Regions from separate parts of the Yokenella regensburgei genome, predicted to be linked through region 1. Evidence: predicted binding sites of a transcription regulator. Region 1 holds the regulator's gene; the other holds the start of a gene.
The links. Region 1 encodes Fur, which represses iron uptake genes when iron is present. Its sites were predicted from a motif close to ATAATAATGAGAACNACTATCAA; they were not measured.
Positions count from the first base shown of each region.

Region 1 (4,200 bases):
AAGTCGACTACCTGCACTCCATCGGTGCTAAGTACGACTTTAAAAACAACCTGGTGCTGGAAGCCGCTTTCGGTCAGGCACAAGGTTTTGTCGATCAGTACTTTGCTAAAGCCAGCTACAAATTTGATGTTGCCGGTACCCCGCTTTCTACCAGCTACCAGTTCTACGGCGCGCGCGATAAAGTCGCTAACAACACTATCAACGACATCTATGACGGTACTGCCTGGCTGCAGGCGTTGACCTTCGGCTACAAAGTCGCTGACGTCGTTGACCTGCGTCTGGAAGGAACCTGGGTGAAGGCGGAAGGCCAGCAGGGCTACTTCCTGCAGCGCATGACTCCAACTTACGCTTCCTCTAACGGTCGTCTGGATATCTGGTGGGATAACCGCTCAGACTTCAACGCCAACGGTGAAAAAGCGGTGTTCTTCGGCGCCATGTATGACCTGAAGAACTGGGATATGCCGGGCTGGGCGGTAGGTGCGTCTTACGTCTATGCGTGGGATGCCAAGCCAGCGGACTGGTTTATCAACAGCGCCGGTCAGCGTGAAGATTACGCGTCTAACAAAATTAAAGAGTCGGCTTACAGCCTTGATGCGATGTACACCGTACAGGAAGGTCGTGCGAAAGGGACGCTGTTTAAACTGCACTTCACTCAGTACGACAACCACTCCGATATCCCAAGCTGGGGCGGCGGTTACGGCAACATCTTCCAGGATGAGCGCGACGTGAAGTTTATGGTCATCGCTCCGTTCACCATTTTCTGATGCAGGCAGGGGCGGGGAGACTCGCTCCTGACATAAGGACGACATGATGAAAAAACTCATTCTTATTGCTGTGATGGCCTCGGGTCTGGTTGCCTGTGCGCAACCGCCTGCACCTAAAGAAGACAGCAAGCTGAAAGAAGCTTATAGCGCCTGTATCAATACGGCGGAAGGTAATCCGGACAAAATTTCTGCCTGTCAAAGCGTGCTGGATGTGCTGAAAAAAGATAAGGCGCATGAGCAGTTTGCTAATCAGGAAACCGTGCGCACGCTGGACTATCAGCAGTGCATCCTGGCGACCCGTACCGGTAACGACCAGGCGGTTAAAGCGAAATGCGATCGCATCTGGCAGGAAATTCGCAGTAACAACAACTGATTCAGCCGTAGTTGCAACAAAAAAAGACCCGCATCGCGGGTCTTTTGCTTTTCAGTCGCTGAAATAAAAAAGCCAGCGGCGTCGCTGGCTTCAGGAGTGCTGAAGATTATTTCCCGTCGTGGGCATGATCATCTTCGCGGCAATCACCTTCCGCACAGTGACCGTACAGGTACAGGCTGTGATTGGTGAGGCGAATACCGTGTTTAGCGGCGATTTCACGTTGACGCGCTTCAATCGAATCATCACTGAATTCAATGACTTTCCCGCAGTCCAGGCAGATCAGGTGATCGTGATGGTGCTGCTGGGTCAGCTCGAATACGGATTTACCGCCTTCGAAATTATGGCGGGTAACAATGCCGGCGTCGTCAAACTGATTCAGAACGCGATAGACTGTTGCCAGTCCAATCTCTTCGCCCATGTCAATCAGACGTTTATATAAGTCTTCCGCACTGACATGGTGGTTGTCCGGGCCCTGCAGGACCTCCAGAATCTTTAACCGTGGAAGCGTGACTTTCAGGCCAGCCTTCTTTAATGCGGTATTATTGTCAGTCATGCGGAATCTGTCCTGTAGCTAAATATTCGGGTATAGAATTGTCATGGTTAAACACTAACTGCAAGTACCTGACATCGTATACTTTCAAAAACGAATGACTATCGGCAAAGCTGCCAATGTACCTCGTCAAATCAGAGGATATTGTACAGATAAGCGCTGAAAAGTTAAAAAAATGTAGCGATTAATTTGATTGCTTTTATCTATTAATGCGGCGCAACTTATCTGTTGCACCGCTTTCAAATCACGCGTTCTTGATAGCTTCGAGATTCAGCTCAGCGGCAACCTGGTTTACCCACTTCTCAACACGCTCAGCGGTCAGCTCAGGCTGACGGTCTTCATCGATAGCCAGACCCACGAAGTGATCGTCATCAGCCAGACCTTTGGATGCTTCAAAGTGGTAGCCCGCCGTTGGCCAGTGACCCACGATCGCCGCGCCGCGCGGTTCAATGATGTCGCGGATAGTTCCCAGCGCATCACAGAAGTATTCTGCGTAATCTTCCTGGTCGCCACAGCCAAACAGCGCCACCAGCTTACCGTTGAAGTCGACTTCTTCCAGCGTCGGGAAGAAATCATCCCAGTCACACTGTGCTTCACCGTAGTACCAGGTTGGAATGCCGAGCAGCAGGATATCGAAACCTTGCAGATCTTCTTTGCTGCTCTTGGCAATGTCATGCACTTCAGCGACGTCTTTGCCGAGCTGTTTTTGAATCATCTTTGCGATATTTTCGGTGTTACCAGTGTCGCTGCCGAAAAAGATGCCTACGATTGCCATGAGTAAAATAACCTCTTGAAACTTAATGATATGGTGGTGGCATATTGCCCACAGATAAGGCAATCATAGCAGAGAGGGGAAGTGCACGGAAACAGCAATAACGCTGGACTGCACTCTCTGCTACATGAAAGTGTGTTTTTTGTGAGACTTCAGACAATCTCCTGACGCAGCGCGGCAAGCTGGCTCAGCAGAATCTCTTCAATCAATTCACTGCGGCTCATATTGCGCACTTCTGCCAGTTCATTTAACGCGTCAACGGCGTCGGCGTTGAGTTTTAGCTCAACACGCTTCAGGCCGCGAACTTTATCGCGTTTGAGCTGATTGCGCTTGTTGATGCGTAATTGTTCATCACGCGAAAGCGGATTGGTTTTCGGTCTTCCCGGGCGACGCTCGTTTGCGAACAAATCTAATGTCGTACGGTCCGTTTGTTCTTTTGCCATGATTCAGAGTGACTTCGGGGAAACAAACAACCAGGCCATTGCCCGGATGGATAGCGCGCCATCATACATCAGCGAAACCCCCACGCCAACGACCGCGGGCATTCTGGCGCGCGGTCGCTGAGTTTTTAGTCAGTCAGGCCTCATCGAGGTAGCGGCGAATAGCTCGCAGCACGGCATCGGGCTTTTCTGCATGTACCCAATGACCGGCACCGGCGATAACGTGAGCACGCGCCTGTGGGAACTGCGCCAGTAGTTCACTTCGATATGCTTCAGTGACATACGGAGAATTGCCGCCAGGAATAAACAGGGCAGGCTTATCCCAGGCAGGCACCGTTTCCCAGCCAACAATATGCGGATACTGATCCCACAGTACAGGAACGTTGAAGCGCCATTCGCCATCGACGAATGACTTCAGCAGAAATTGAATGACGCCTTCTTCATTTAAATGCTCGCGCATCACGGCGGCAGCTTGTTGACGGCTGCTGGCACCCGCCTCGGTGACGGCGTTAATCGCGGCAAAAATTTCGTCGTGGCGACGAACGTGATAATCCACTGGGGCAATATCGATAGCCACCAGCTTTTCTACCCGCTCCGGGGCGAGTGCGGTGAGAGCCATTACCGCTTTGCCACCCATTGAATGGCCAATCACAATCGCTTTTTCTACCTGATGGTGATCGAGGGTATCCAGCAGGTCCTGCGCCATCGCCGGGTAGTTCATCTCCGCTGAACGAGGGGAGAGTCCGTGGTTACGCATGTCCACCTGAAGGACATCGTGCGTGCTGATAAGGTCACGCGCGAGAATGCCAAGGTTATCCAGGCTGCCGAATAAACCATGGACCAGCAGAATGGGAGAATTATTGTGCAGGTTTTGTGCAGTTTGCGCTCGGGTATTCAAAATCATAGTAAAGTTCTTTTTTTCGCTCTGTCGGGTTAGGGTATCATGGTGACCATTCTGCCGCCCGGCTGCAAGATTGGGGATTGTTCTTGATTTTGCCGCCATCCTGGTTTGACGCTATCCGCTGCTGGGTTTTAACCCTATAATCCCGGCAACTTATATTCAGAAAAGATATCGCACTGGATGAAGATGAAAACAATTGAAGTTGATGACGATCTCTATCGCTACATTGCCAGCCACACCCAGCACATTGGCGAGAGTGCGTCCGACATTTTACGGCGCATGCTGAAATTTTCCGCCGTAGCACAGCCTGCAGCACCGGTTGTTAAAGCCGCAGTGGCACCAGCGCCTGCTGCTGAGGTAAAACTGGCGACGGCGAAAGATAAGGTCCGCGCCATGCGCG
Region 1 covers NZ_RBIZ01000003.1:2,159,684-2,163,883, reverse strand. Annotated here, with positions in the region: gene chiP (chitoporin ChiP) at 1-764, shown strand, start outside; gene C7387_RS10585 (ChiQ/YbfN family lipoprotein) at 811-1,137, shown strand; gene fur (ferric iron uptake transcriptional regulator) at 1,244-1,690, opposite strand; gene fldA (flavodoxin FldA) at 1,932-2,462, opposite strand; gene ybfE (LexA regulated protein) at 2,612-2,902, opposite strand; gene ybfF (esterase) at 3,036-3,803, opposite strand; gene seqA (replication initiation negative regulator SeqA) at 3,987-4,200, shown strand, end outside.

Region 2 (4,200 bases), on a different contig from region 1:
CATCAGACGTTCACGCGGCGCATCCAGGGTACGCGCACCCATGACCGAGGGCACGTTACAGCCGAAGCCGACAATCAGCGGTACAAAGGATTTACCCGGCAGACCCAGCGACTGCATCAGACGGTCCATGACGAATGCCGCGCGCGCCATGTAGCCGGAATCCTCAAGGAAGGAGAGGAACAGGTACATCATGCCGATTTGCGGTACCAGCGGCAGCACGGTGTTGATACCACCGCCGAGGCCCTGAGCAAGGAAAATGGTCAACCAGTCCGGGAAGTGAAGCGTGGCGCCCAGCCACTGAATGCCGTGCACGAAAATGGCGACGGATCCGGCATCGAAAATCGGCTGCAGTGCGCCCCCGATGTTGATAGCCAGCAGGAACATCAGATACATCACAAACAGGAAAATCGGCAACCCGAGGAAACGGTTGAGGATGATTTTATCAACCGCAGTTGTGAAGCGGCTTGGCTCGGCGGTCAGGGTGTTGCTGACGCTGTCGCAGACGGCGGCAATGGTCTGATAGCGGGCGTCGGCAATGTGCAGTGCCGGATCGTCCATGGTGTCCTGCAGACGGGCGATTGCCGCAGGCAGTTTATCCGCAGCGGGGCCCGCGTAGGCCTGGCTGTAGATATCGCCTTCCAGCATCTGCAGACCCAACCAGCGGCGCTGTTGTTCCGGCATGCCGTGGTCCATGGCATCAGCTAATACCTGCGCTTCCTGTTTCAGCGGTTCGGCGTAATGCACCAGATCAATAGCCTGATTACCCTGATGGCGATCGATAGCCAGTTTCAGGGCTTCAATACCGCGACCACGGGTAGACACCAGCGGAACTACCGGGCAGCCGAGGCGGGCGGAGAGGGCATCAACGTCAATGCGGATCTGCTGCTTTTCAGCGATATCCAGCATATTCAGTGCCACGACGCAGGGGATGCCCAGCTCGAGCAATTGCAGCGTCAGGTAAAGGTTACGCTCCAGGTTTGAAGCATCCACCACGTTAATCAACAGATCGGCATCCCCGCTCAGGATGTAGTGACAGGCAATTTGTTCATCGAGCGAGGTTTGCGAGGAGATGGTGGTCAGCGAGTAAGTGCCTGGCAGGTCAACCAGCGTCACCTGATGGTCGGTGGTGCTGAAGGCGCCTTCTTTACGCTCGACGGTGACCCCTGCCCAGTTACCCACACGCTGACGTGCACCGGTTAACTGGTTAAATAACGTGGTCTTACCCGAATTTGGGTTACCAATTAAGCCAATGGTTAATTTTTTCATTCGTGAACTCGTTGTTCTGACAAACCGAATTAACGGGAAGCTGCTTCCACTTCAAGGAAAGCTAAATCTTTCTTACGTAATACCAGGTTAACGCGACGTGTTTCGATATGAACGGGGTCGCCTAAAGGTGCAACACGCACCACATTAAAGGAGGAACCTGGCAGCATTCCTAATGAAAGTAATTTCTGTCGATAAGCCGGACTAATATCTCGGGAAAACCCGGTAATTTTCCACGCGCTGTCTGGAGTGAATTGCATAGAGCCTACTTATCCTTCGCTAACTGAAAGTTGCGCTTCTGGCCGCAGAAGGACCCGAAGTATCAAAGGGAGGTTAAATAATCAACATTACGATGATAATGAGAATGGTTTTTATCTTCAATCATTAAAATGTGACTGGATGTTCAAAAGCGGGATAATTTGAGCCAGGTTTGATATGGCGCAAACTTTTCACCCTTCACATTTCTGTTCAGCGATTAATGGCAATGTTAATAGAGTGAAAAAATATCGTTTTGATAAGTTAATGCGTGGGAAATTAATGTTTTCTTAATATTAGAAGAGAAGCCCTCTTATTCTGAAGAGGGCTTTTTATTTCACAGACTTATTTCTTTTTACCCATTGCGGCGGCCAGCGCATCCATCATCGCGCTGTTACCGGCAGGCTGAGTTTCACGTCCGCGCGGTTTGGCGGCACGCGCCGCCGGGCGGTTACCCTGCTCACGCTGTGGACTGCCGCCGTTGCCACGACGTGAATTACCTTCGCCCGGCTGCTCGTCAAGACGCATGGTCAGCGCAATGCGCTTACGCTGCAGGTCGACTTCCAGCACTTTAACCTTCACGATATCGCCAGCTTTCACCACCGTGTGTGGATCTTCAACGAATTTGTCGGCAAGCGAAGAGATGTGAACCAGGCCGTCCTGATGTACACCAATATCGACAAAGGCCCCGAAGTTAGTCACGTTGGTGACCGCACCTTCCAGCACCATACCTGGCAGCAGATCGTTCATGGTCTCGATGCCGTCGGCGAACTGCGCCGTTTTGAATTCCGGACGCGGATCGCGGCCCGGCTTCTCCAGCTCTTTGATGATGTCGGTAACGGTCGGCAGACCGAAGCGTTCGTCGGTAAATTCGGAAGCTTTCACGTTACGCAGTTCAGCGCCGTTACCCATCAGGTCTTTCAGCGCCTGATGGGTCGCTGCAAGAATGCGTTCCACCACCGGATAGGCTTCCGGGTGAACGGTTGAGGCATCAAGCGGGTTATCGCCATGGTTAATACGCAGGAACCCGGCGCACTGCTCAAAGGCTTTTGGCCCCAGGCGGCTCACCTTCAGCAGTTGCTGACGGTTCTGGAACTGACCGTTCTCATCGCGCCAGTTGACGATGTTCTGCGCCATCATGCGGGTGAGGCCTGCGACGCGGGTCAGCAGCGGCACTGAAGCCGTGTTGAGATCCACACCGACGGCGTTCACGCAGTCTTCCACTACCGCGTCGAGCTTGCGTGCCAGCTGTGTCTGGCTGACGTCGTGCTGGTACTGGCCGACACCGATAGATTTCGGGTCGATTTTCACAAGCTCCGCCAGCGGATCCTGCAGACGGCGGGCGATAGACACCGCGCCACGCAGTGAAACATCGAGGTTCGGGAATTCCAGTGCCGCCAGTTCTGACGCGGAATACACCGAAGCTCCGGCTTCGCTGACGATCACCTTCTGAGCCGTTACTTTCGGGAACTGTTTCTGGACATCGAGGTAGAAACGCTCGGTCTCGCGGGATGCGGTACCGTTGCCAATTGCCACCAGCTCAACGTTGTGCTTCTCGCAGAGCGCGGCAACCACTACGGCGGCTTTTGCTGCCTGCCCGGTGTGCGGATAGATAGTATCGGTGGCTACCAGTTTGCCGGTACCGTCAACGACCGCCACTTTCACGCCGGTACGCAGGCCAGGGTCAAGACCCATGGTAGCGCGCAGCCCGGCAGGGGCCGCCATCAGCAGGTCGTGCAGGTTACGGGCAAAGACGTTGATCGCTTCATCTTCTGCGCGTTCACGTACGGTACCCATCAGTTCGGTTTCCAGATGCATCAGCACCTTGATACGCCACGTCCAGCTCACCACGCCGCGACGCCAGCTGTCTGCCGGCGCATTGTTCAGGCGCAGACCGAGATGGTCGATAATAATTTGCTCGCAGTGGCTCTCTTTCGGCGGCTCATCGAACTGTGGATCGGCATTCAGCGCCAGCTGCAGCACGCCTTCGTTACGGCCGCGGAACATGGCCAGCGCGCGGTGAGAAGGGGTGGTGGCAATCGGTTCATGGTGGTCAAAGTAGTCGCGGAATTTGGCGCCTTCTTCCTCTTTGCCGCTAACCACGGTGGCGACCAGATGAGCGTTTTTCCACAGGTAGTCACGGACCTTCGCCAGCAGCGTCGCGTCTTCGGCGAAGCGCTCCATCAGAATGTAGCGTGCGCCATCCAGAGCGGCTTTGGTGTCGGCCACGCCTTTGTCGGCATCGATATATTTCGCGGCTTCGCTTTCCGGGTCGTGGGACGGCTCGTTCCACAGCAGATCCGCCAGCGGCTCCAGCCCTGCTTCGATCGCAATCTGTCCGCGGGTGCGGCGCTTGGGTTTGTACGGTAAATAGAGATCTTCGAGCTCGGTTTTGCTCAGGGTACCGTTAATGGCACCCGCCAGCTCAGGGGTGAGTTTGCCCTGCTCGTCGATAGACTTCAGAATGGACTGGCGACGGTCTTCCAGCTCGCGCAGGTAACCGAGACGAGTCTCCAGATTACGCAGCTGCGTGTCATCAAGACCGCCGGTGACTTCCTTACGATAACGTGCAATAAACGGCACGGTGTTCCCTTCATCAAGCAGACGAACGGCAGCTTCTACCTGTTCAGATCTGGCCTGAAGTTCACCCGCAATAATGCGGCACAGCGAATCATTCATCAT
Region 2 covers NZ_RBIZ01000006.1:51,353-55,552, reverse strand. Annotated here, with positions in the region: gene feoB (Fe(2+) transporter permease subunit FeoB) at 1-1,266, opposite strand, end outside; gene feoA (ferrous iron transporter A) at 1,296-1,523, opposite strand; gene C7387_RS18345 (Tex family protein) at 1,864-4,200, opposite strand.
Region 2: a site for Fur is predicted at 1,616-1,638, ahead of feoA (ferrous iron transporter A). Genes of this name have one in related genera too.